2 regions of the Enterobacter sp. Li2LvB3 genome follow, and region 1 is predicted to be linked to the other one. Evidence: riboswitches for the same ligand, from Rfam matches in the RefSeq annotation. Region 1 holds a riboswitch; the other holds the start of a gene.
What was found. A riboswitch is a leader RNA that binds a small molecule or an ion and turns the genes downstream of it on or off. The one in region 1 is predicted to bind thiamine pyrophosphate.
Positions count from the first base shown of each region.

Region 1 (11,506 bases):
AGAACGCCGCTGGCGGCAGGCCACCCCAGCTTTCGTGCCACAGTGATTTATGCCCGGCGCTACAGCGGCCACGGCGAATATCCTGCGGGCGCGTTGTGCCAGACAGAAGGGCAGGAACCCAATCACACAGCTCAATCCATGACACTGCAGCCTGTGCGACAGCACGGTCAGCACGCGTCACGTGTAAAATCTTCGCCCAGAACCATTCGCTCGAATAAATTCCGCCGATATAGCGCGAGTAGTCGGTTTTACCTGACTGATGGCACAGACGGGTGATGGCTTCGGCTTCTTCGACGGCGGTATGGTCTTTCCACAGCACAAACATGGCATTCGGGTTGTCGGCAAATTCAGGACGCAGCGCCAGTACGCGGCCTTCAGCATCCACCGGGGCTGGCGTTGAGCCAGTGCTGTCGACGCCAATACCGACAATTTGCGCGCGCTGAGCATCGCTCAGCTCGGCCAGCACGGTTTTGATCGCCGCTTCCATTGATTCGATGTAGTCACGTGGATGGTGACGGAACTGGTTGTTTGGCGCATCGCAGTAGCGCCCCTCTTGCCAGCGCGGGTACCACTCAACGCTGGTTGCTATTTCCTGGCCAGTCGTACAGTCCACTGCCAGTGCACGAACCGAGTCGCTGCCAAAATCGAGGCCAATCGCAATTGCCATGGTGTTGCTCCATCAAAAAACAGGTATGAAAGAACATTAGAGATTGAGGGGAAAAATCGTCAGGCAGGATCCGCTAATCTTATGGACTAAATTGCTGTTGCGATTGAAAGTGTGACGCTGTGCAAATATTCAATGTGGACATTTCTGCCGCACTTATAGACACTTTTGTTACTGCTTATCCGCACGTGACGACGGAAAAATCAGGGGCAAAAGCTGAAATTGGGCGGACGTAAAAGAAGTGTGATGCTTTTTGGATCTTTTCACGGGCCGTTTTTATACTGCTTTTATCGATATGGACAATTGGTTTCCTTAAAGACCGTTGGGAGTACTGAATCTATGGCCGAAACGCAAAGCGACCCCTTACTGCCGGGCTACTCGTTTAACGCCCATCTGGTAGCGGGACTGACCCCTATCGAGGCCGAGGGTTATCTCGATTTTTACGTTGACCGACCGCTGGGGATGAAAGGATTTATTTTGAACCTCACCGTGCGGGGGGAAGGGGTGATTAAAAATAACGATCAGCAGTTTATCTGCCGCCCTGGCGATATGCTGTTGTTCCCGCCGGGGGAGATCCACCACTACGGACGTCACCCTGATGCGAAAGAGTGGTATCACCAGTGGGTTTACTTCCGCCCGCGGGCGTACTGGCAGGAGTGGCTCTCATGGCCTGCCATTTTTGCCCATACCGGTTTCTATCGCCCGGATGATGTCCATCAGTCCTTATTCCGGGAACTGTTTGCGCAGATTATTGATGCGGGGCAGGCCGGAGGGCGCTACGCCGAACTCCTGGCCATTAACCTGCTGGAACAGGTGCTGTTACGACGCATGGAAGCGATTAATGAATCGCTTAACCCGCCACTTGATAATCGCGTACGCGATGCCTGTCAGTACATCAGCGATCACCTTGCAGACAGCCAGTTTGATATTGCCAGCGTTGCTCAACACGTGTGCCTGTCGCCGTCCCGATTATCACACCTGTTCCGCCAGCAGCTTGGGGTGAGCGTGCTGAGCTGGCGCGAAGATCAACGTATCAGTCAGGCTAAACTGTTGCTCAGTACAACCCGGATGCCTATTGCCACCGTAGGGCGCAATGTGGGCTTTGAAGATCAGCTCTATTTCTCGCGCGTCTTTAAAAAATGTACCGGGGCAAGCCCGAGTGAATTCCGTGCCGGATGTGAATGAAACGTAAAATAAGATAAACGTTCAGGTGAAGTTTGATGACTGCCAGTAAACTATTCAGACAATTGTTGTCTTGACGTGGTGAGGGGCTCTTTGCAAAATCCCTGCTTCGTTTTCTGACCGGAATAGTTATGCAGGCATTGCTGGAACATTTTATTACCCAGTCCGTTATGTATTCGCTCATCGCCGTTGCGCTGGTGGCGTTCCTGGAATCGCTGGCGCTTGTCGGGCTGATTTTACCTGGCACCGTGATGATGGCGGGGCTTGGTGCGTTAATCGGTAGCGGTGAGGTCAACTTCTGGCAGGCATGGCTGGCCGGGATTGTGGGGTGCTTGCTCGGGGACTGGATCTCTTTCTGGCTGGGCTGGCGCTTTAAGAAGCCGCTGCATCGCTGGTCGTTCATGAAAAAGAATAAAGCGCTGCTGGATAAGACCGAGCAGGCGCTGCATCAGCACAGTATGTTCACCATCCTGGTCGGGCGTTTTGTCGGGCCAACCCGTCCGATAGTGCCTATGGTGGCCGGGATGCTGGATCTGCCCGTGACCAAATTCGTGGTGCCGAATATTATCGGCTGCGTGTTCTGGCCGCCGTTTTACTTCCTGCCGGGGATCCTGGCCGGCGCGGCGATTGATATTCCTGCTGATATGCAAAGCGGGCAATTCAAATGGCTGTTGCTGGCAACGGCGCTGCTGCTGTGGCTGGCGGTCTGGCTGTGCTGGCGCCTGTGGCGCAGTGGTAAAGCGGGTGTGGATCGTTTGACGCACTACCTTCCTCGCCAGCGGTTAATCTGGCTGTCTCCCCTGATGCTCGGCATTGCGGTTGTGGCGCTGGTCGCACTGATTCGCCATCCGCTGATGCCGGTCTATGCGGAAATATTACTGAAAGTGGTGAGCCGCTAACTGCCGGGCGGCACTGCGTTTGCCCGGCCTACGGTTTTATTCCCAGTAGTTCTGAAGCGGTGACTTTTCCGTTTACCAGGGCTTCTGTTTCGCCATCCCACATAATACGTCCCTCCGCGATCACCACCGATCGCGGCGCAATGCGCGCGGCATCTTCGATGCTGTGAGAAACCATCAGCATGGTGAGCTGCTGGTGTTTGCAGACGTCCTGCACCAGGGTGAGCATCTCCTGACGCAGCGCCGGGTCGAGTGCCGAAAACGGTTCATCAAGCAGCAACACCGGCTGTTCGCGTACCAGGCAACGGGCCAGGGCAACGCGCTGGCGCTGGCCGCCAGACAGCTCGCCCGGCAGCCTGTCGATAAATGCTGTTAAGCCCATCTGCACGGCAATGGTGTCCAGCTTCTGACGCTGTGCAGCGTTGAGTTTCAGCCCCGGGTTCATCCCCAGCGCGATGTTTTGCCACACCGTCAGATGGGTAAACAGGTTGTTTTCCTGAAACAACATCGACACCGGGCGTCGTGCCGGCGGCGTGTAGGTATGATCCTGACCTTCAATGAGAATCGACCCGCTTGCCGGTTGCAGAAAACCGGCAACCAGATTAAGCAACGTACTCTTTCCGGCTCCGCTTGGGCCAAGAACGGCAATCATCTCACCCTGACGCGCGGAAAGGGTGAAGCGCATTGGCAGATGCTGGTAAAGCCAGGTGACATCAATCAGTTTTAACATCTCGCCCCGGGAGTTTTTCGATAACGGTAAATAAGGCAAAGCACAGCAGCAGAAGTAACAGTGCCGTCACGGCGCCATCCTGACTGCGATATGAGCCAATTTGCTGATACAGCCAGAACGGTAGCGTGCGGAAATCATCATTACCAAATAACGCCACAACGCCAAAATCACCAATCGACAATACGCTGGCGAAGGCTAATGCCTGCGCCAGCGGACGCTTCAGTGCGCGGAGTTCTACGGCCTTCAGACGCTGCCAGCCCTGCATTCCCAGTGACTGACACAACAAACTGTAGCGACTGTTGATATCGCGCATGGGGTTTTCCAGCACTTTGAGTGCGTAGGGGATAGCCATCAGCGCGTTGGTGAAAATCACAATGCCGTCTGCGCTTGCGGGCAGGCCAACGGTGGTGTTGAAGAGTAAAAAGAAACCTGTAGCCAGCACAATACCGGGCATCGCCAGAATCAGCATACCGGTCAGTTCCAGGGCTTGTCCGGCTTTACGGGCCTGGCGGGCATAAAGCTCGCGGCTACTCCAGAGCAACATCATGGTCAGGATAACGCACAGCAGCCCTGCCGCCAGCGCTATTCGTAATGAGGTAAAGGTCACCTGCCAGAGCACGGGCTGTCGTAATACGGACAGGATATTCAGGTTCAGGCCATCCACCACCACCGCCAGAAGCGGCGGCAGCAGAAGTAAGAGCGCCAGCGCAATGAGTGCGAAATCGGTGAGGCGGCTGTGCAGGCTATCCTGCGGGTCGCGCCAGCCTGAAATCTGATTCGCCCCAGGCGGGATGGCTTTACTCAGACGCTGGCTCAGTAATACCAGCACCAGGCAGCAGAACATCTGTACGATCGCCAGTAGCGCCGCGCGCCCCGGATCGTAGTCGTAGCTCAGGGCCTGATAGATAGCCAGCTCAATCGTTGTGGCCTGCGGGCCACCGCCAAGCGAGAGCACGGTTGCGAAGCTGGCAAAGCAGAGCATAAAGATCAGGGCGGCGACCGGTGGAATTTGCCGACGCAGCCAGGGCCATTCGACGAAACGGAAGAACGACCATCCGCGCATATCCAGCTGGGCAGCAAGCTGACGCTGTTCGCCGGGGATGTTCTCCAGCGCCTGTAAAAAGAGCCGCGTGGCCATCGGCATGTTGAAAAAAATGTGCGCCAGCAGAATGCCTTTCAATCCATAAGGGGAGAAGGTCCACTCCAGGCCAAGCAGGGTAAAGAGCGAGGCCAGCCAGCCCTGACGGCCATAGACGCTGAGAATACCGAAAACGGCAACCAGCACGGGCAGGATCAGCGTCATGGCGCACAGGCGCAACAATGCCTGTCTGCCAGGAAATCGTCTTCGGTAAAGTGCTCGCGCCAGAAAAATGGCAGGAATAACCGACAGCAGCGCCGAGAGAAACGCCTGCCAGAAAGAGAAACGAATGACGTGCCAGAGATAGCTATCGTGCCAGAGAGAGAGCAGATCGCTCTCTGGCGCGTTTAACCATAACGCAAGAAATGCCCCCAGACTTACCGCAACCATCAGGATGGCGGCGAGCAGTCCGGGGAGTAACCAGCCTGCAATTAACGGCTGACGGCGCGTTGCCATTCGCTTACCCATGCTGTGCGCTGTGCAGCCACCTGCTGCGGCGTAAACTCCAGTGAGGTTTGCGGTTTAGAAAGCTGATCAAAGCCTGCCGGCAGCGCAACGCTGGTGACCGGATACATCCAGTTGCCCGTCGGGATAGCATTCTGGAACGCAGGAGAAACCATAAATTTCAGGAACTTCTCTGCCAGCTCCGGCTGCTTGCTGGCGGCGGTACGTGCAGCCACTTCAACCTGCAAGTAGTGGCCTTCTGCAAAGTTTGCAGCCGCGTAGTTGTCTTTCTTCTCGGCAATAATGTGGTAAGCCGGAGAAGTGGTGTAGCTCAGCACCAGGTCGCTTTCCCCTTTCAGGAACAGACCATAGGCTTCACTCCAGCCCTTCGTGACGGTGACGGTTTTCGCAGCCAGCTTCTGCCAGGCTTCCGGCGCTTTATCGCCATAGACTTTTTGCATCCACAGCAGCAGGCCAAGACCCGGGGTACTGGTACGCGGGTCTTCGTAAATCACGCGCCATTTCTGATCGCTTTCAACCAGCTCTTTCAGGCTTTTGGGCGGGTTCTTCAGCTTGTTTTTGTCATAAACAAAGGCAAAGTAGCCGTAATCAAAGGGAACGAAGATGTCGTTTTTCCAGCCGCCAGGCACGCTGACGGCATCGGTTGACACGCCGCTTTTGGCAAACAGCTTAGTTTGTGTGGCAGCGTCCAGCAGGTTGTTATCAAGGCCAAGCACCACGTCGGCTTTGCTGTTTTTCCCTTCCATGCGCAGACGGTTAAGCAGCGAAACGCCATCTTCCAGCGCGACAAATTTCAGCTCGCAGTTACAGTCGGCTTCAAAGGCTTTTTTTACCACCGGGCCCGGGCCCCAGTCGGCCGAGAAAGAGTCGTAGGTGTAGACTGTCAGAACAGGCTTAGCAGCAGCAGGCAGTGCAATCAGCACCAGCAGAGGAAGAACTTTTTTTAACACTTTGCACCTCATAGTTGAGTGGCAAAGGATTTTGAGCGACAGCCTCAAATCCCTTCGCCGGCGTTATCCGGATCAGGTTCGACGGGTATTATCTCAGCGCACATCAGTGATGCAGCACCCCGTTGAGAACGGCGGTATTGTAATGATTTGGTGAATATTGCGAAAGTGTTATGGCTCAGGCGGTGCAAACCAGGCCGATTTAAAGTCAAACCAGCCCAGTGTGTTCATGCGTAAGCCGCGCATACTGCGTTGCCCCTGAATCATCAGCCAGTGGTGGATCAACGGCACAATGGCCTGCTGAGCCAGTAATTGCTGGCACCACGAAGCCAGATTCATCTCGCCTGCGCGCCACTGGGCGGCGTCTTGCTGCCAGTCCCGGTCGATACAGTGCTGGATCAACGGCACCTCGTACAGGTGTGAAAAGAGCGAGAAATCGAGCGGCAGGGTGAAGTTAGCACTGTTCAGCCAGATGTCACTCACCACATCGCCGCGGTGCCACTCGTCATAATCAACCTCCTGGATCTCCAGCGTCACCCCAACGGTTGCCAGCAGTTTCGCCATGATTCTGGCAATAAAGCGGTGCTCTACGTGTTCGCGGTAGAAGGTCAGGGTGATGGACTCTAGCCCAGCGGGTTTTTCGCATGGCACCGGACGCGCGTGGTGCCAGCGTGGCAGCAGCCCATACGCCGGGAACCAGTAGGTCTGATACTGTTCTTCCGCGTGGTAAATCAGGTTAGATGGGGCGAGTACATGGCTTATCCACTTACGAACCTCCTGATTTGCGCCGCGATGGGTGCGGCTGTCAAACAGCAGATAGTAGCAGCCCTCTTCAAGACGGCTTTCGACCGCTTTCTCACCTGTGGTGGGGCCCTCGAGCGTCAGGCCAACGCTCAGCTCTTCGCTGATATCCGGCAATACCCAGACGTTCACTTCGTCGATCAGCGCCCGGTAGCCAAAATAGTCATCAAAAGCGCGGATCTTAAGCTGGTTATTATTGTTGCGTGAAACGGCGTAAGGCCCGGTGCCAATCGGCTGGCTGGCAAAATTATTCAGGGAACTCCATTCGCCGGGCAAGATCATCGACGGCACATAGCCCAGAAGCCAGGGGAGCCATTTGTCTGGCTGCGACAGCTCAATATCCAGCGTCCAGGCGGTCGGCGAATGGATGTGGATGATGTGTGAGTAGAGCGGAAGCTTACGGGCGCGATCCAGCGAAGCGATAACATCGGCCATTTCCAGCTCACGTCCGTGGTGGAAATGAATACCGGGGCGTAAAAAAAATCGCCAGTGGAGAGGGGAAAGTTGCTGCCAGTGGTGAGCGATATCCGCTTCCAGTTCCCCGTTTTCCTCATTTATGCGCGTCAGGCCGCTGAAGATTTGTCGCGCCATATGGGTTTCTGAACGCCGTAACGCCGTGCCGGGTAACAGATTTTTCATTGGACGATAGTAGAGCACCCGCAGAATATGCCGCCCCTGGCGAAAGCTCCGCCCGAGATGTGAAACCAGCATCTGACGTACGGCAGCCTTATCGCCCACCAGTTGCACCAGCTGATCGATCCGGTCCTGCTCCAGCAGGTCTTCTGCGCGCTGCTGTTGCAGCGCAAGGCCGGTGTAGAGGAAGCTCAGGCGTGAACGTTTGCCACGTCCGGCCTCTGCTTCCCAGTTCAGCCAGCCCTGTTGCTGCATGGTGTTGAGCAGGGTACGCATATGACGGCGAGAGCAGTTCAGTAGATCGGCCAGCTCATTTAGCGTGGTGTCCTGGGATTGCCCCTCGCAGCATTGCCAGAGGCGGATAAATTGTTGTTGCAGACGACCAGAAGGCATAAAAGGGGAACTCCTGACAAAAAATCAGCAATTTATTTATCCCTATATTAAGCCAATAATTCTTCCCGATGAAGCGAGGAGGTAAATTATGAAGAGGTCTACCGCACGTCAGTTTTATCAGCAGTACTTTTCAGCGACAAAGGGAGTGTCCTGGCTGGCCCGCCAGTGTGCAGAGCAACGACTGAAAATTTTGGAAGAATTGATGCAGTGGGATGTTACGAAATCGACCTCTTCTCGCTAACTCGCCTCGATCATGTGTGACTGAGTATTGGTGCTAATCACCCGCCAGCAAAATGTTTTTGCTGGCTTTTTTCGTTTACTATTTCACCCAATTTCAAACTGCTTTCACAAGGATTTGCGTATGCTCTGGTTGATGACGATGGGGCGACGCCTGAATGGCGTGTATGCCGCATTTATGCTGGTGGCTTTTATGATGGGTGTGGCCGGGGCGCTCCAGGCGCCTACGCTGAGCCTGTTTCTCAGCCGCGAAGTAGGGGCGCAGCCGTTCTGGGTTGGCCTGTTTTACACCGTCAACGCCATTGCCGGGATCCTGGTCAGCCTGTGGCTTGCTAAGCGTTCCGACAGCCAGGGCGATCGCCGAAAATTGATCCTCTTTTGTTGCGCCATGGCCATCGGTAATGCCTTGCTGTTTGCCTTTAATCGCCACTATATGACGCTGCTCACCTGCGGCGTGCTGCTGGCGGCGCTGGCCAATACCGCCATGCCGCAGCTGTTTGCGCTGGCCCGTGAGTATGCGGACAGTTCTGCCCGCGAAGTGGTGATGTTCAGCTCGGTAATGCGTGCGCAGCTCTCTCTCGCGTGGGTTATTGGCCCGCCGCTGGCATTCATGCTGGCGCTGAGTTATGGCTTTACGGTCATGTTTTCGATTGCGGCAGGGATTTTTGCCATCAGCCTTGTACTGATTGCCTTTGCACTGCCTTCGGTTGCAAGGGTTGAGCAAACGCCAGACAAACTGGTTGCTCAGGTCAGCGGCTGGAAAGATAAAAATGTCCGGATGCTGTTTATCGCCTCCACGCTGATGTGGACCTGCAACACCATGTACATCATCGATATGCCTTTGTGGATCAGTAGTGAGCTGGGTTTACCGGACAAACTTGCGGGCATCCTGATGGGGACGGCCGCAGGGCTTGAGATCCCGGCGATGATTCTGGCGGGTTACTACGTTAAGCGCTTCGGAAAACGCCCGATGATGATTGTTGCCGTAGCGGCAGGGGTGTTGTTCTATCTGGGGCTTATCTTCTTTCATTCGCGCGAGGCGCTGCTGGCGTTGCAGTTGTTCAATGCCGTGTTCATCGGGATTGTTGCCGGGATAGGGATGCTCTGGTTCCAGGATTTAATGCCTGGGCGCGCGGGTTCGGCTACGACGTTGTTTACGAACAGTATTTCAACCGGTGTGATTCTGGCAGGGGTGATTCAGGGGGCGCTTTCGCAAAGCTACGGGCATTGGGCGGTGTACTGGATGATTGCTGCGATATCGGTGGTGACGCTGGGGCTGACATGCCGGGTTAAGGATGTCTGATTCTGGAAGGCGGCTTCATGAAATGAAACGACTTTCTGACAGATGCTAATAAGGCGAATAGAGTGCGTGGCGGGTGCTTGAGGCTGTTTGCCTCAGGCTTTCGCAAGAGGCAAACAGTGGAGAGTCCCACATCAATAAAACTGATGGGGAGGCTAACTTCACAACCCACATTGCGAGGTTAGTCTCTTCATTGCCGAAAAGCAATAAGGAGGCTGGAATGCCAAAACGTACTCTGCTGTTAAGCTTATTTCTGATCTGTACGACGCTGTTGATCTTCACCTGGATGGTGCGCGACTCGCTGTGTGAGCTGCATTTCAGACAGGAGAAAACAGAGCTGGCGGCAGTGTTGGCTTACGAAGCAAGGCGTTAGCGGTATTGGCGGGGATGCTTCCCCGCCTCTCCAGAGTGGTTGAGCCTCAACGCACCCTTATCAATGGCCCGCGCGCTGCGGGCCATTGCCTTTAACGCATAAACGCAGGCTGTTTTTTCTCGTAAGCGGAAATTGCGTCTTCATGCTGTAACGTCAGACCAATACTGTCCAGGCCGTTCAACATACAATGGCGACGGAATGTATCAATACTAAAGCTGTAGGTTTTATCACCAGCTTTAACCACTTCGGCTTCCAGATCCACTTCAAATGAAATGCCTGGGTTCGCCTGAACCAGGTTGAACAACTCATCAACCTGCTCATCGCTGAGCGTTACAGGCAGCAACTGGTTGTTAAAACTGTTGCCGTAGAAGATATCGGCAAAGCTCGGTGCGATAACGACCTTAAAGCCGTAGTCCGTAAGCGCCCAGGGGGCGTGTTCACGCGATGAACCGCAGCCAAAGTTTTCCCGGGCCAGAAGAATCGATGCACCCTTATATTCCGGGAAGTTCAGCACGAATTCCGGGTTAGGGACTTCGCCTTTATCGTCCAGAAAACGCCAGTCATTAAACAGGTGAGCGCCAAAACCAGTGCGAGTCACTTTCTGTAAAAACTGCTTAGGAATGATGGCGTCAGTATCGACGTTGGCCGCGTCCAGTGGGACAACCAGGCCCGTATGTTGGGTAAATTTCTCTGCCATGATTGTCTCCTTATTTCAGGCTGCGAATGTCGGCGAAATGGCCGGTAACTGCTGCAGCGGCGGCCATAGCCGGGCTGACCAGGTGGGTGCGCCCACCACGGCCCTGACGGCCTTCAAAGTTACGGTTACTGGTAGAAGCACAGCGCTCGCCTGGATTCAGACGGTCGTTGTTCATCGCCAGGCACATAGAGCAGCCCGGCAAGCGCCACTCAAAACCGGCTTCGATAAAGATTTTGTCCAGGCCTTCTGCTTCTGCCTGGGCTTTAACCGGGCCAGAACCAGGCACGACCAGCGCCTGAACGCCTGGCGCGACTTTACGGCCTTTGGCGATTTCAGCGGCTGCACGCAAGTCTTCAATACGGGAGTTGGTGCAAGAGCCAATAAACACTTTGTCGATTGCAACGTCTGTCAGAGGGACGCCGGGTTTCAACCCCATGTAGGCCAGTGCTTTTTCTGCGCTGGCGCGCTCAACCGGGTCGGCGAACGATGCCGGGTCAGGAATAGTGTCATTGACGGAAATCACCTGGCCTGGGTTCGTCCCCCAGGTGACCTGCGGAGCAATGTCTTCTGCCTGGAGAGTGACAACCGTATCAAAGGTTGCGCCGTCGTCGGTGCTCAGGGTTTTCCAGTATTCAACGGCACTGGCAAAATCCTGATCTTTTGGTGCGTGCAAACGACCCTTCACATAGTTGAAGGTGGTTTCGTCTGGCGCGACCAGACCGGCTTTGGCACCCATCTCAATGGCCATATTGCACAGGGTCATACGGCCTTCCATGCTTAACGCCTGGATAGCGTCGCCGCAGAACTCGACAACGTGGCCCGTGCCGCCCGCGCTACCGGTTTTACCGATAATGGCCAGCACGATGTCTTTAGCGGTAATGCCTGGCGAGGCTTTACCCTTCACTTCAATCTTCATGGTTTTGGCACGGCCCTGTTTCAGGGTCTGCGTGGCCAGCACGTGTTCGACTTCAGACGTACCAATACCGAAGGCCAGTGCACCAAATGCGCCGTGTGTCGCGGTATGGGAGTCGCCACAGACAATGGTCATAC
Region 1 covers NZ_JBSICG010000008.1:73,439-84,944, forward strand. Annotated here, with positions in the region: gene araB (ribulokinase) at 1-667, opposite strand, end outside; gene araC (arabinose operon transcriptional regulator AraC) at 1,004-1,849, shown strand; gene ACS603_RS08705 (DedA family protein) at 1,978-2,745, shown strand; gene thiQ (thiamine ABC transporter ATP-binding protein ThiQ) at 2,774-3,472, opposite strand; gene thiP (thiamine/thiamine pyrophosphate ABC transporter permease ThiP) at 3,456-5,066, opposite strand; gene thiB (thiamine ABC transporter substrate binding subunit) at 5,042-6,025, opposite strand; TPP riboswitch at 6,057-6,157, opposite strand; gene sgrR (HTH-type transcriptional regulator SgrR) at 6,194-7,849, opposite strand; gene sgrT (glucose uptake inhibitor SgrT) at 7,938-8,090, shown strand; gene ACS603_RS08735 (sugar efflux transporter) at 8,211-9,389, shown strand; gene ACS603_RS08740 (Hok/Gef family protein) at 9,607-9,759, shown strand; gene leuD (3-isopropylmalate dehydratase small subunit) at 9,851-10,456, opposite strand; gene leuC (3-isopropylmalate dehydratase large subunit) at 10,467-11,506, opposite strand, start outside.

Region 2 (11,506 bases), on a different contig from region 1:
TTCTTTACCGGTCTGCGGGTTGCGGCCAGTACGCTCAGCGCGGTGGTTCACTTTGAAGGTACCGAAACCAACCAGTTGTACAGCATCGCCTTCTTTCAGAGACTCAGTAATAGCAGCCAGGGTAGATTCCAGAGCAGCTTTAGCCTGCACTTTAGACAGATCAGCCTTGTCCGCAATTACATCAATCAGTTGAGTCTTGTTCATAAGTTATCCTTTCAATGTGTTTATCGCTTGCTAAGCATCGAGTGCGACGAAAATGCCAAAAAAGCACTCTCCTGCATACACGCACCGATAGCCACTTTTTTTCGCCCCCCAAATGTAGACCAGACGGGGGGCGAAAGGGAAGAGTCGAGGAGTGACAAAACAGGCGTTAAATCACGTTTTGTTGACTCATTGGTTAAAAATTATACCAATATTACTCTCGGCGGCCTCACGTAAGTCCGCACGAAGCCCTTTGATCAGCTCAATATCGCGTTCTTCGCACTCTGCCAGTAATCGGAAAATCTCCCACTGAATATCCCATTCCTGCTCAACTGCGGGGTTCGCTCTCAGTTCTTCATCGGTCATTTCGCGACCTTCCTGGGTCATTTCCAGCATCGCAACGGTAGTAATCGATGCCTTACTGACTTCAATGGCGTGCTCCAGGGTTTCGCCACTCAGACGGGAGTGAATCAGTTCACTTAATGCCACGCAGGCATCAATTGCCGGATAGACACCGTACAAGTCGAAATCATCCGCTACCGGAATGGCCTCTTCCAGCTTTTCAAGCTGAGAGTCGAAGTTCACCTTCGCGTCTTTGACGGTCAGCGTTTCCCAGATGAGATCCAGAATACGGCGATAGATATGGCCATCACCAAATTCCGTCTGCTTGCAGAACGCGGCGTAGTTGGGATACATGCGCTCGCACAGGCAAGCCATAAAAGTGACGTGCTGCCAGCTTTCCAGCTTCTCAAGGCGCAGATGAATCGGGTTTTGTAACATGATGATGTCTCGAATCGGAAATTAGCGGCAGTTTACCTGAATCATCGCTGAATTTCCTGCCAGCGAATAAAAGCCGGTCGCTGTGATGCAACGGCATCCGCCCAGCGTGTTGGCTCCGGTAAACGATATCCTCTTGTGCAACGCTGCACCCACGTTAGCGCACTGTCCATACTGACCCGGTGCCCGGTGGCGATAAACAGCGGATTACAGCGCGCTTTACTGCGCCAGACCCATGCCAGCTGCTCGCCTTTATCCATCAGGGGGCCGAGGGCGCCCGCTTCGGCAGAAAGAGGCTCAAACGCACCGTACAGGCGCTTTTTGGCGACACCTATCGTTGGCACATCCACCAGCAGGCCAAAATGGCTGGCAACACCCAACCGGCGCGGATGAGAAATACCGTGCCCGTCAACGAACAGCAGGTCAGGTTTTTGCGAGAGGAGCTCCCACGCGACCAGCAGCGCGGGATATTCACGAAAGGAGAGAAAACCTGGAATGTAAGGCATGGTGGTAGCGATACGCGCTACCTTGTATTCCACCAGCTCCAGCGAAGGGTACTTCAATACCACCATCGCGGCTCGCGTCACCTCCCCGCCCTGCTCAAACCCCACATCGGCGCCACCAATATACTGCGGCGGATTCTTATCGAGTTGATCCTCGCGGATCACCGATGATGCCAGTTCCAACTGCTGAGCGCGTAATGACGCGAGATCCATAGCTATTCCTTACTTGTGGTACTGCGCAGACAACCGGTGTACCGCCTCCACAAACGCACCCGCGTGCTCAGGCGGTACATCCTGATGAATACCGTGGCCGAGGTTAAAGACGTGGCCTTCACCCTGACCAAAGCCCGCCAGAATAGTTGCGACCTCTTCTTCGATACGTGCAGGCGGTGCATACAGCATGGATGGGTCCATATTGCCTTGCAGCGCCACTTTGTCGCCCACGCGGCGACGTGCATCAGCGATATCGGTCGTCCAGTCCAGCCCAAGCGCGTCACAGCCTGTTGCTGCCATCGCTTCGAGCCACTGACCGCCACCTTTGGTGAACAGCGTTACCGGCACGCGGCGGCCTTCATTTTCGCGCAGCAGACCATCAACGATTTTGTGCATGTAATAGAGCGAGAATTGCTGATAATCGCGCCCGGTCAGCACACCACCCCAGGTATCGAAAATCATCACTGACTGCGCACCCGCTTTAATTTGGGCATTCAGATACAGCGTGACGCTCTTCGCCAGCTTGTCGAGCAGCGCATGCAGCGCCAGTGGCTCGGCATACATCATCTTTTTGATCACGGTAAAGGCTTTGCTGCTGCCACCTTCAACCATGTAAGTCGCCAGCGTCCACGGGCTGCCGGAGAAGCCAATCAGCGGCACTTCGCCTTTCAGCTCACGGCGGATGGTGCGTACCGCATTCATCACATAGCCCAGTTCACCCTCAGGGTCTGGGATCGGCAGCTTATCGACGTCGGCTTTGCTCTTAATCGGAGAGGTGAAACGTGGGCCTTCGCCCGTTTCGAAATACAGCCCAAGACCCATGGCATCAGGGATAGTCAGAATGTCCGAAAAGAGGATCGCCGCATCCAGTGGATAACGTCGCAGCGGCTGGAGCGTGACTTCGCAAGCCAGTTCCGCATTTTTGCACAGCGACATAAAATCCCCCGCCTGGGCACGGGTGGCTTTGTACTCCGGGAGATAGCGGCCAGCCTGGCGCATCATCCACACCGGAGTGACATCAACGGGCTGGCGCAGCAGCGCACGCAGATAACGATCGTTCTTCAGTTCGGTCATTTTTGCAGTTCCTTAAGCGTCATGGCCTCAGTGTAACATGTCACTCAGCATCAGCCCGACACATTGCGACGGTATCTTCTATCAGCCGGCGCGCCACGGTGCCCGGCGGTGGTAACAGCGGTAAATCGTCGTAACGATACCAGTTCGCCTCCAGCAGCTCTTTCTGGTCGATAACAATCTCGCCGCTGTCGTATTCGGCCATAAACGCGGTCATCAGTGATTGCGGGAACGGCCAGGGCTGTGAGGTGACATAGCGCAGGTTTTTCACCGTAATCCCGCTCTCTTCCATGACTTCGCGTGCTACGGCCTGCTCCAGCGTCTCACCCACTTCAACGAATCCGGCTAACACGGTGTGTACGCCGTTGCGATGGCGGGTGTGTTGCGCCAGCAGGATCGAATCTTCCCGGCGGATAGCGACAATGATGCACGGCGCAATTTGCGGGTAGTAACGTTCCCGGCAGTGGCTGCACAGCATCGCCCATTCGGTTTTGCTCGGATGCATGGTATGGCCGCAATAGCCGCAGTATTTATGCGAACGGTAAAACTCCGCCAGCTGCACGCCGCGGCCAGCCAGCTGGAACAGCCCGACATCAAGATCGAGTACCTGACGAACCGATCCCATATCCTGACGGCGGGCCTGCTGGATCATCCACACAGGATCGCCCTGCCACTCGCCGATCCTCAGCGCAGGTTGGCCCACAAGATCGAATTTTTCTGCCGCGCCATAGGGTATTTCCCCTGCGGGCAACCATAATTTTTGTTCGTAACTGACTAACCACCAACCGAGATCTGATTTTTCAATAATACGATCCATATCTATTGCACTACCTTCGCTTCACTGACATGTTGTTAGCATCGTGGTTAAATTTTGGGTAAGCAGATTCAATTCTAAACCTTGCGGAGTCGAACATGTTAAACCAGCTGGAAAGCCTGACAGAGCGCGTTGGAGGAAGTAACAAACTGGTGGATCGCTGGCTACATGTACGCAAGCATCTGCTCGTGGCTTATTACAATCTGGTCGGCATTAAGCCTGGCAAAGAATCCTACATGCGCCTGAACGAAAAAGCGCTGGATGATTTTTGTCAGAGCCTGGTCGACTACTTGTCCGACGGCCATTTCAATATTTATGAACGTATTATCCGCGAAATGGAAGGGACAACGCCGTATTTAGCGGCCAGCAAACTCTATCCGCTGCTGGAAGCCAACACTCAGCAGATTATGGACTACTACGACTCCACGCTTGAGAACGCTATTGATCACGATAACTATCTTGAGTTCCAGCAGGCGCTGTCCGATCTTGGCGAAGCCCTGGAAGAGCGATTTACGCTGGAAGATAAGCTGATCGCCCTCGCGCTGGACAACGATTTGAACATCAGTAACGAAGAGAACATCGCGCGGCCTGCTTGAGTTCTTAATCGTTAACGAGTAATTTACAAACATTCGCCCCTCTCACGAGGGGGATTTTTCTTGTCGGAGTGCCCAGCGTTTGCAAAAACGCGGGCTGAGACCGTTAATTCGGGATCCGCGGAACCTGATCAGGCTAATACCTGCGAAGGGAACAAGAGTTACACTGCTGTTGTATCGCCCCTGGGCGATCTCCTCTTGCTTCATCCGTCGTCTGACAAGCCATGTCCTTCACTTTTGGAATGAGCTATGTCTACCACTAAACTGACCCGTCGCGAACAACGCGCACAAGCACAACACTTCATCGACACCCTGGAAGGCACTGCTTTCCCGAACTCAAACCGCATTTACATTACCGGCTCTCAGGCGGATATCCGCGTCCCGATGCGTGAAATCCAGCTTAGCCCAACGCTCATTGGCGGCAGCAAAGAGGATCCGCAGTTTGAAGATAACGAAGCGATCCCGGTGTATGACACCTCTGGCCCGTATGGCGATCCTGAGATTGCGATCAACGTTCAGCAGGGTCTGGCAAAGCTGCGCCAGCCGTGGATTGACGCCCGTAATGACAGCGAAGAACTCAACGAGCAAAGCTCCGCATATACCAAAGAGCGCCTGGCCGACGACGGTCTGGACGAGCTGCGCTTCACCGGCCTGCTGACCCCGAAACGCGCCTCAGCAGGCAAATGCGTAACCCAGCTACACTATGCACGCCAGGGTATCGTCACGCCGGAAATGGAGTTCATCGCCATCCGCGAAAATATGGGACGTGAACGTATTCGCGGTGAAGTGCTGCGCCACCAGCATCCAGGAGAAGGTTTCGGCGCGCGTCTGCCGGAAAATATCACCCCGGAATTTGTGCGTGACGAAGTGGCCGCCGGGCGCGCCATTATCCCTGCGAACATCAACCACCCTGAATCAGAGCCGATGATCATCGGGCGTAACTTCCTGGTGAAGGTCAACGCCAACATTGGTAACTCGGCGGTGACCTCCTCCATTGAAGAAGAGGTGGAAAAACTGGTCTGGTCTACCCGCTGGGGTGCAGACACGGTGATGGACCTCTCTACCGGACGTTACATCCACGAAACCCGCGAGTGGATCCTGCGTAACAGCCCGGTACCGATTGGTACTGTGCCCATTTATCAGGCGCTGGAAAAAGTGAACGGCATCGCCGAAAACCTCACCTGGGAAGCCTTCCGCGATACGCTGCTGGAGCAGGCTGAACAGGGTGTGGACTATTTCACCATCCACGCCGGTGTGCTGCTGCGTTATGTGCCGATGACCGCTAAACGCCTGACCGGGATTGTCTCGCGCGGCGGCTCAATCATGGCCAAATGGTGCCTGTCGCACCATCAGGAAAACTTCCTGTACCAGCACTTCCGCGAGATTTGCGAAATCTGCGCAGCCTACGACGTTTCGCTCTCACTGGGCGATGGCCTGCGTCCAGGCTCGATTCAGGATGCCAACGACGAAGCGCAGTTTGCCGAACTGCATACGCTGGGCGAACTGACCAAAATCGCCTGGGAGTATGACGTGCAGGTAATGATTGAAGGCCCGGGACATGTCCCTATGCAGATGATCCGCCGCAACATGACCGAAGAGCTGGAGCACTGCCACGAAGCGCCGTTCTATACTCTGGGGCCATTGACCACAGATATCGCGCCAGGCTACGACCACTTCACCTCCGGGATTGGCGCGGCGATGATCGGCTGGTTCGGCTGCGCCATGCTCTGCTACGTAACGCCGAAAGAGCACCTCGGTCTGCCGAACAAAGAAGATGTCAAACAGGGTCTGATCACCTACAAAATTGCTGCCCACGCAGCGGATCTGGCGAAAGGCCATCCGGGCGCGCAAATCCGTGATAACGCGATGTCGAAAGCACGCTTCGAATTCCGCTGGGAAGATCAGTTCAACCTGGCGCTCGACCCGTTCACCGCCCGCGCCTACCACGACGAAACCCTGCCACAGGAATCCGGTAAAGTGGCGCACTTCTGCTCCATGTGCGGGCCAAAGTTCTGCTCCATGAAAATCACCCAGGAAGTGCGTGATTACGCAGCGGCACAGGCTATTGAAGTGGGCATGGCGGACATGTCAGATAACTTCCGCGCAAAAGGCGGCGAAATCTACCTCAAAAAAGAGGAGGCGTAATGTATCAGCCTGATTTCCCACCGGTTCCCTTTCGGCTAGGGCTTTACCCGGTAGTGGATAGCGTTGAGTGGATTGCGCGCCTGCTGGAGGCAGGCGTTCGCACCATCCAGCTGCGCATCAAAGATAAACGTGATGAAGAGGTGGAGGCCGATGTGGTCGCCGCCATTGAACTGGGACGTCGTTATGAGGCCCGCCTGTTTATCAACGACTACTGGCGACTGGCCATTAAGCACCAGGCTTACGGCGTGCACCTGGGTCAGGAAGACCTGGAGACAACGGATCTGGACGCTATCCGTAAAGCCGGACTGCGTTTGGGGGTTTCAACCCACGACGACATGGAGATCGATGTGGCGCTCGCCGCACGCCCCTCTTATATCGCACTTGGCCACGTCTTCCCGACACAGACCAAACAGATGCCTTCAGCACCCCAGGGGCTTGGGCAGCTGGCTGGTCATATTCAGCGACTGACCGATTATCCGACCGTCGCCATCGGCGGCATTAGCCTTGAACGGGCTCCGGCTGTGCTGGAGACGGGCGTTGGCAGTATTGCCGTCGTCAGCGCCATCACCCAGGCCGCAGACTGGCAGGCCGCCACCGAACAGCTGTTACAGCTGGCAGGAGCAGGTGATGAATGATCGCGACTTTATGCGCTACAGCCGGCAGATACTGCTGGAAGATATCGCTATCGACGGCCAGAAAAAACTTCTTGAAAGCCGGGTGTTAGTTGTCGGGCTGGGAGGATTAGGGACGCCCGCCGCGCTGTATCTGGCTGGAGCGGGCGTGGGTACGCTGGTGCTGGCGGATGACGACGACGTGCATCTCAGCAACCTGCAACGCCAGATCCTTTTTACCACCGACGATATTAACCAGCCCAAAGCGCGTATCACCCGGCAGCGGCTAAACCAGCTCAACCCTGATATCGAACTTATCGCCCTGCAAGAGCGTCTGGCGGGTGAAGACCTGCTACGCGAAGTGGCGCTTGCGGATGTTGTGCTGGATTGCACCGACAATATGGCAACCCGCCAGGCCATCAACGCCGCCTGCGTAACACATAACACGCCGTTGATCACCGCCAGTGCGGTCGGTTTCGGCGGGCAAATGATGGTGCTCACGCCGCCCTGGGCGCAGGGGTGCTATCGCTGCCTGTGGCCAGACGATGCCGAGCCGGAACGCAACTGCCGCACCGCGGGCATTCTTGGGCCTGTGGTGGGTGTAATGGGGACATTGCAGGCACTGGAGGCCATTAAGTTACTCAGCGATATGAAGACGGATCGCAATACGCTGCGGCTGTTTGATGCCCGCTCTGGCGGCTGGCGACACCTGGCGTTACACCGCGCAAGCCAATGTCCGGTGTGTGGAGGCCAGAATGCGCATTCTGTTTAATGACGAACCGCTGAAGTGCGACGATGGGCTCACCATCGCCATACTGCTCGACAAATTGCGCCAACTGAAGCCGGGAACAGCTCTGGCACTTAATCAACAGATCCTGCCGCGTGAGCAGTGGGAGCATCAGCAGGTGCGCGAAGGCGACAACATCCTGCTGTTTCAGGTTATCGCAGGGGGTTGATATGTTACGTATTGCCGACAAAACCTTTGATTCACATCTCTTTACCGGAACCGGAAAATTCGCGTCACCGCAGCTAATGGTCGATGCCATTCAGGAAAGTGGTAGCCAGCTGGTAACGCTCGCTATGAAGCGCGTTGATCTGCGCAATCACAGCGATGCCATACTCGGGCCACTGCTGGCGGCTGGCGTGACCTTGCTACCAAACACCTCCGGAGCAAAAACCGCAGAAGAGGCGATTTTTGCCGCCCAGTTGGCACGAGAAGCGCTGGGGACGCCCTGGCTGAAACTTGAAATTCATCCTGATGCCCGCTGGCTGCTGCCCGACCCAATCGAAACCCTGAAAGCCGCCGAAAAGCTGGTCCAGCTTGGTTTTACCGTTCTGCCCTATTGCGGGGCCGATCCGGTATTGTGCAAACGGCTGGAAGAAGTGGGCTGTGCCGCCGTGATGCCGCTGGGCGCGCCTATTGGTTCCAATCAGGGGCTGGAAACCCGCGCCATGCTGGAGATAATTATTGAACAGGCAACCGTACCAGTAGTAGTTGATGCTGGTATTGGTGTTCCGAGCCATGCCGCGCAGGCGCTGGAAATGGGGGCCGATGCCGTACTGGTCAACACCGCAATTGCGGTGGCAGACGATCCCGTGATGATGGCGCGCGCGTTTCGTCTGGCGGTGGAAGCGGGCATGCTGGCACGTCAGTCTGGCCCCGGGTCACGTAGCCCTCTTGCGCGGGCCACCAGCCCGCTGACCGGCTTTCTGGAGGCGCTCTGATGACCACTTTTACCGACCGCTGGCGGCAGCTCAACTGGGACGATATTCGCCTGCGCATCAACAGTAAAACGTCAGCAGATGTGGAGCGGGCGTTAAATGCCCGTCATCTGACCCGTGAGGACCTGATGGCCTTGCTCTCCCCTGCGGCCAGCGCTTATCTGGAGCCGATGGCCCGGCGCGCACAGCGTCTTACCCGACAACGTTTTGGCAACACAGTCAGCTTTTACGTGCCGCTTTATCTCTCTAACCTGTGCGCCAATGACTGCACCTACTGCGGTTTTTCCATGAGCAACCGTATCAAACGCAAAACGCTGGATGAGCAGGAAATCGCCCGCGAGTGTGCCGCCATACGCGAGATGGGATTCGAACATCTGCTACTGGTAACCGGAGAGCATCAGGGGAAAGTCGGGATGGACTATTTTCGCCAGCATCTTCCTGCCATTCGCCGCGAGTTTTCATCGTTACAGATGGAGGTTCAGCCCCTTTCTGAGGACGAATACGCCGAGCTTAAAGGACTGGGGCTTGATGGCGTAATGGTCTACCAGGAAACCTATCACGAGGCGATGTACGCGCAGCATCACCTGAAAGGGAAAAAACAGGATTTTTTCTTCAGGCTGGAGACGCCAGACAGGCTTGGACGTGCCGGGATTGACAAAATCGGGCTGGGTGCGTTGATTGGGCTTTCTGATAGCTGGCGGGTAGATTGCTATATGGTGGCGGAGCACCTGCTGTGGCTACAGCAACACTACTGGCAAAGCCGCTACTCGATCTCTTTCCCACGTTTGCGTCCGTGCGCAGGGGGAATAGAGCCGGCTTCGCTGATGGATGAACGCCAGCTTGTTCAGACCATCTGTGCATTTCGCCTGTTCGCGCCGGAGGTGGAACTGTCACTCTCCACACGCGAATCACCGGCGTTTCGTGACCGTGTTATCCCGCTGGCTATCAACAATGTCAGTGCCTTTTCCAAAACCCAGCCAGGGGGTTATGCCGATGACCATCCCGAGCTGGAACAGTTTGCGCCCCACGATGGCCGACGCCCTGAAGCCGTGGCAGATGCGCTTGCAGAACAGGGGTTACAACCGGTATGGAAAGACTGGGATAGCTGGTTGGGGCGCGCTTCGCAATTACGATGAAACACCGTGCAACGGTGCAGAAAGTTGCCGAGAAGCTTCGTAGCGTTATAACCGGGTGGTTGTCAGACATCACCCGGTTTTTTTATGCTTTCTTCGTCAGCAACGGACGCTGACCAGGGCGAATAGCTTCTTCCTCGATTCGCCCTGCCTTCTCTTGATCACTACAACAAAATTTTAATTCATCAAATAAATACGAAATTTATTATCGTTTCTTAAGGTAAATCATCTTGCATTGAAACCTTACGCGTATAATTAACCGCCAACATCCGGGTAGCGACTATGCTCAGAGGATACTCATTGCTCTCACGCTTCACATCATCTGGACTGATTTACAACTCATGGCACTTCATAGCAGAAAACTATCTTTCACCAGGCCGATTATGATCAGTTTCGCGGGGATCCTGCTCAGTTTTATTCTGGTCGCTGTGTTTATCACCCTGTCCCAGCGCAGTAATTTTCTTAATGATTATCATAAGATTAACGGAAACTTCACCCACAACCTTGCGGTGATCTACACCGAATCCATCCTGCATGAAAATGACTATATCCTTGGACGAGCAGCCACCTTCTTCGCACGTAATGACAGGCTGAATCAAACAATAAACACCAATCCAGGTGAAGGATTGCAGGTATTGATGCATCTTCAGAATCTGATGCCGACCGTCTCTTCCATCTCGCTGTCCGACACACAAGGGCATTATCTGCGTGCCCCGGAAGTTCTGCCCACGGACAAGAGCAAAACATTTGATGCCCGCACCCGCCCGTGGTTTATCGGCCAGGCAGAAGCCAGTACTTTCAGCCGCTATACCCATCCTTATATGGATTACTTCACCGGACATCCTACGGTCACACTCTTTAAACCCGTTATTTCGCCAGAGGGGCGCCTGAAAGGGACGCTCGCATTTCACCTCGACCTGACGTCAATGGGATTTACACTGCGGCAAATGGTCGCCCCCGTACAAGGCGAGTTTTTTATCGTGGAGCGGGATGGTACTGTCGTGCTGCACCCTGATACCGGGGCACTTTTTAAGCCGTACGTCAGCGAAGCGCTGATGGATAAAATGACCAGCGGTGAGGGCCATCTTTATGACCCGGAAAGCAAAACCTGGTTTTACTACTACTCGTTTACCAACCCCGACTGGTTTGTTATCTACCGGGTGGCTGATTCTACACTCATCGGGATCACCCAACATGAGACAGCTATCGTCGGCTGGGGATTGGCGCTGGCAAGCCTCATTATCATCCTGTTTGGTTTATACCTGCGCCATGCCTCACGCACCGTTCTGATGAACATCATTAACGCGATCAAAACCGGGGATGTCAGCACGGCGCCTCGCCTTGAAGCGATGCTCAGCCATACCATTCAGTCAAACAAAGAACGGGAACTTGCCTATGTGCGCCAGGCGACCCACGATGCGCTGACAGGCTGTAAAAACCGTCGTGCTTTCGACAACGACATTGCTGAGCTGCTCAATAACCATCAGCCATTTGCCCTGGCGCTGGTCGACATTGATAACTTCAAATCCATCAATGACACCTGGGGACATTTGAGCGGTGATATCGTTCTGCGCAACGTCGCGCGTGAAGGGCTTCAGGTTATGCAGCCACATAACGTCTCTGTTTATCGCTACGGCGGTGAGGAGTTTGCGGTTATCTTCCGCTCGGAGCTGTTCGCGCTGTCTCACGAATTACTGGATACATGGCGTATCGCGGTGGAGAA
Region 2 covers NZ_JBSICG010000039.1:13,445-24,950, reverse strand. Annotated here, with positions in the region: gene hupA (nucleoid-associated protein HU-alpha) at 1-204, opposite strand, end outside; gene ACS603_RS22700 (YjaG family protein) at 391-981, opposite strand; gene nfi (deoxyribonuclease V) at 1,023-1,694, opposite strand; gene hemE (uroporphyrinogen decarboxylase) at 1,704-2,768, opposite strand; gene nudC (NAD(+) diphosphatase) at 2,809-3,582, opposite strand; gene rsd (sigma D regulator) at 3,678-4,175, shown strand; TPP riboswitch at 4,230-4,343, shown strand; gene thiC (phosphomethylpyrimidine synthase ThiC) at 4,422-6,317, shown strand; gene thiE (thiamine phosphate synthase) at 6,317-6,952, shown strand; gene ACS603_RS22665 (HesA/MoeB/ThiF family protein) at 6,945-7,700, shown strand; gene thiS (sulfur carrier protein ThiS) at 7,684-7,884, shown strand; gene thiG (thiazole synthase) at 7,886-8,653, shown strand; gene thiH (2-iminoacetate synthase ThiH) at 8,653-9,786, shown strand; gene ACS603_RS22645 (sensor domain-containing diguanylate cyclase) at 10,125-11,506, shown strand, end outside.
Region 2: it holds a riboswitch for thiamine pyrophosphate, as region 1 does, so the genes downstream of both, thiC (phosphomethylpyrimidine synthase ThiC) here and thiB (thiamine ABC transporter substrate binding subunit) in region 1, are expected to answer to the same signal.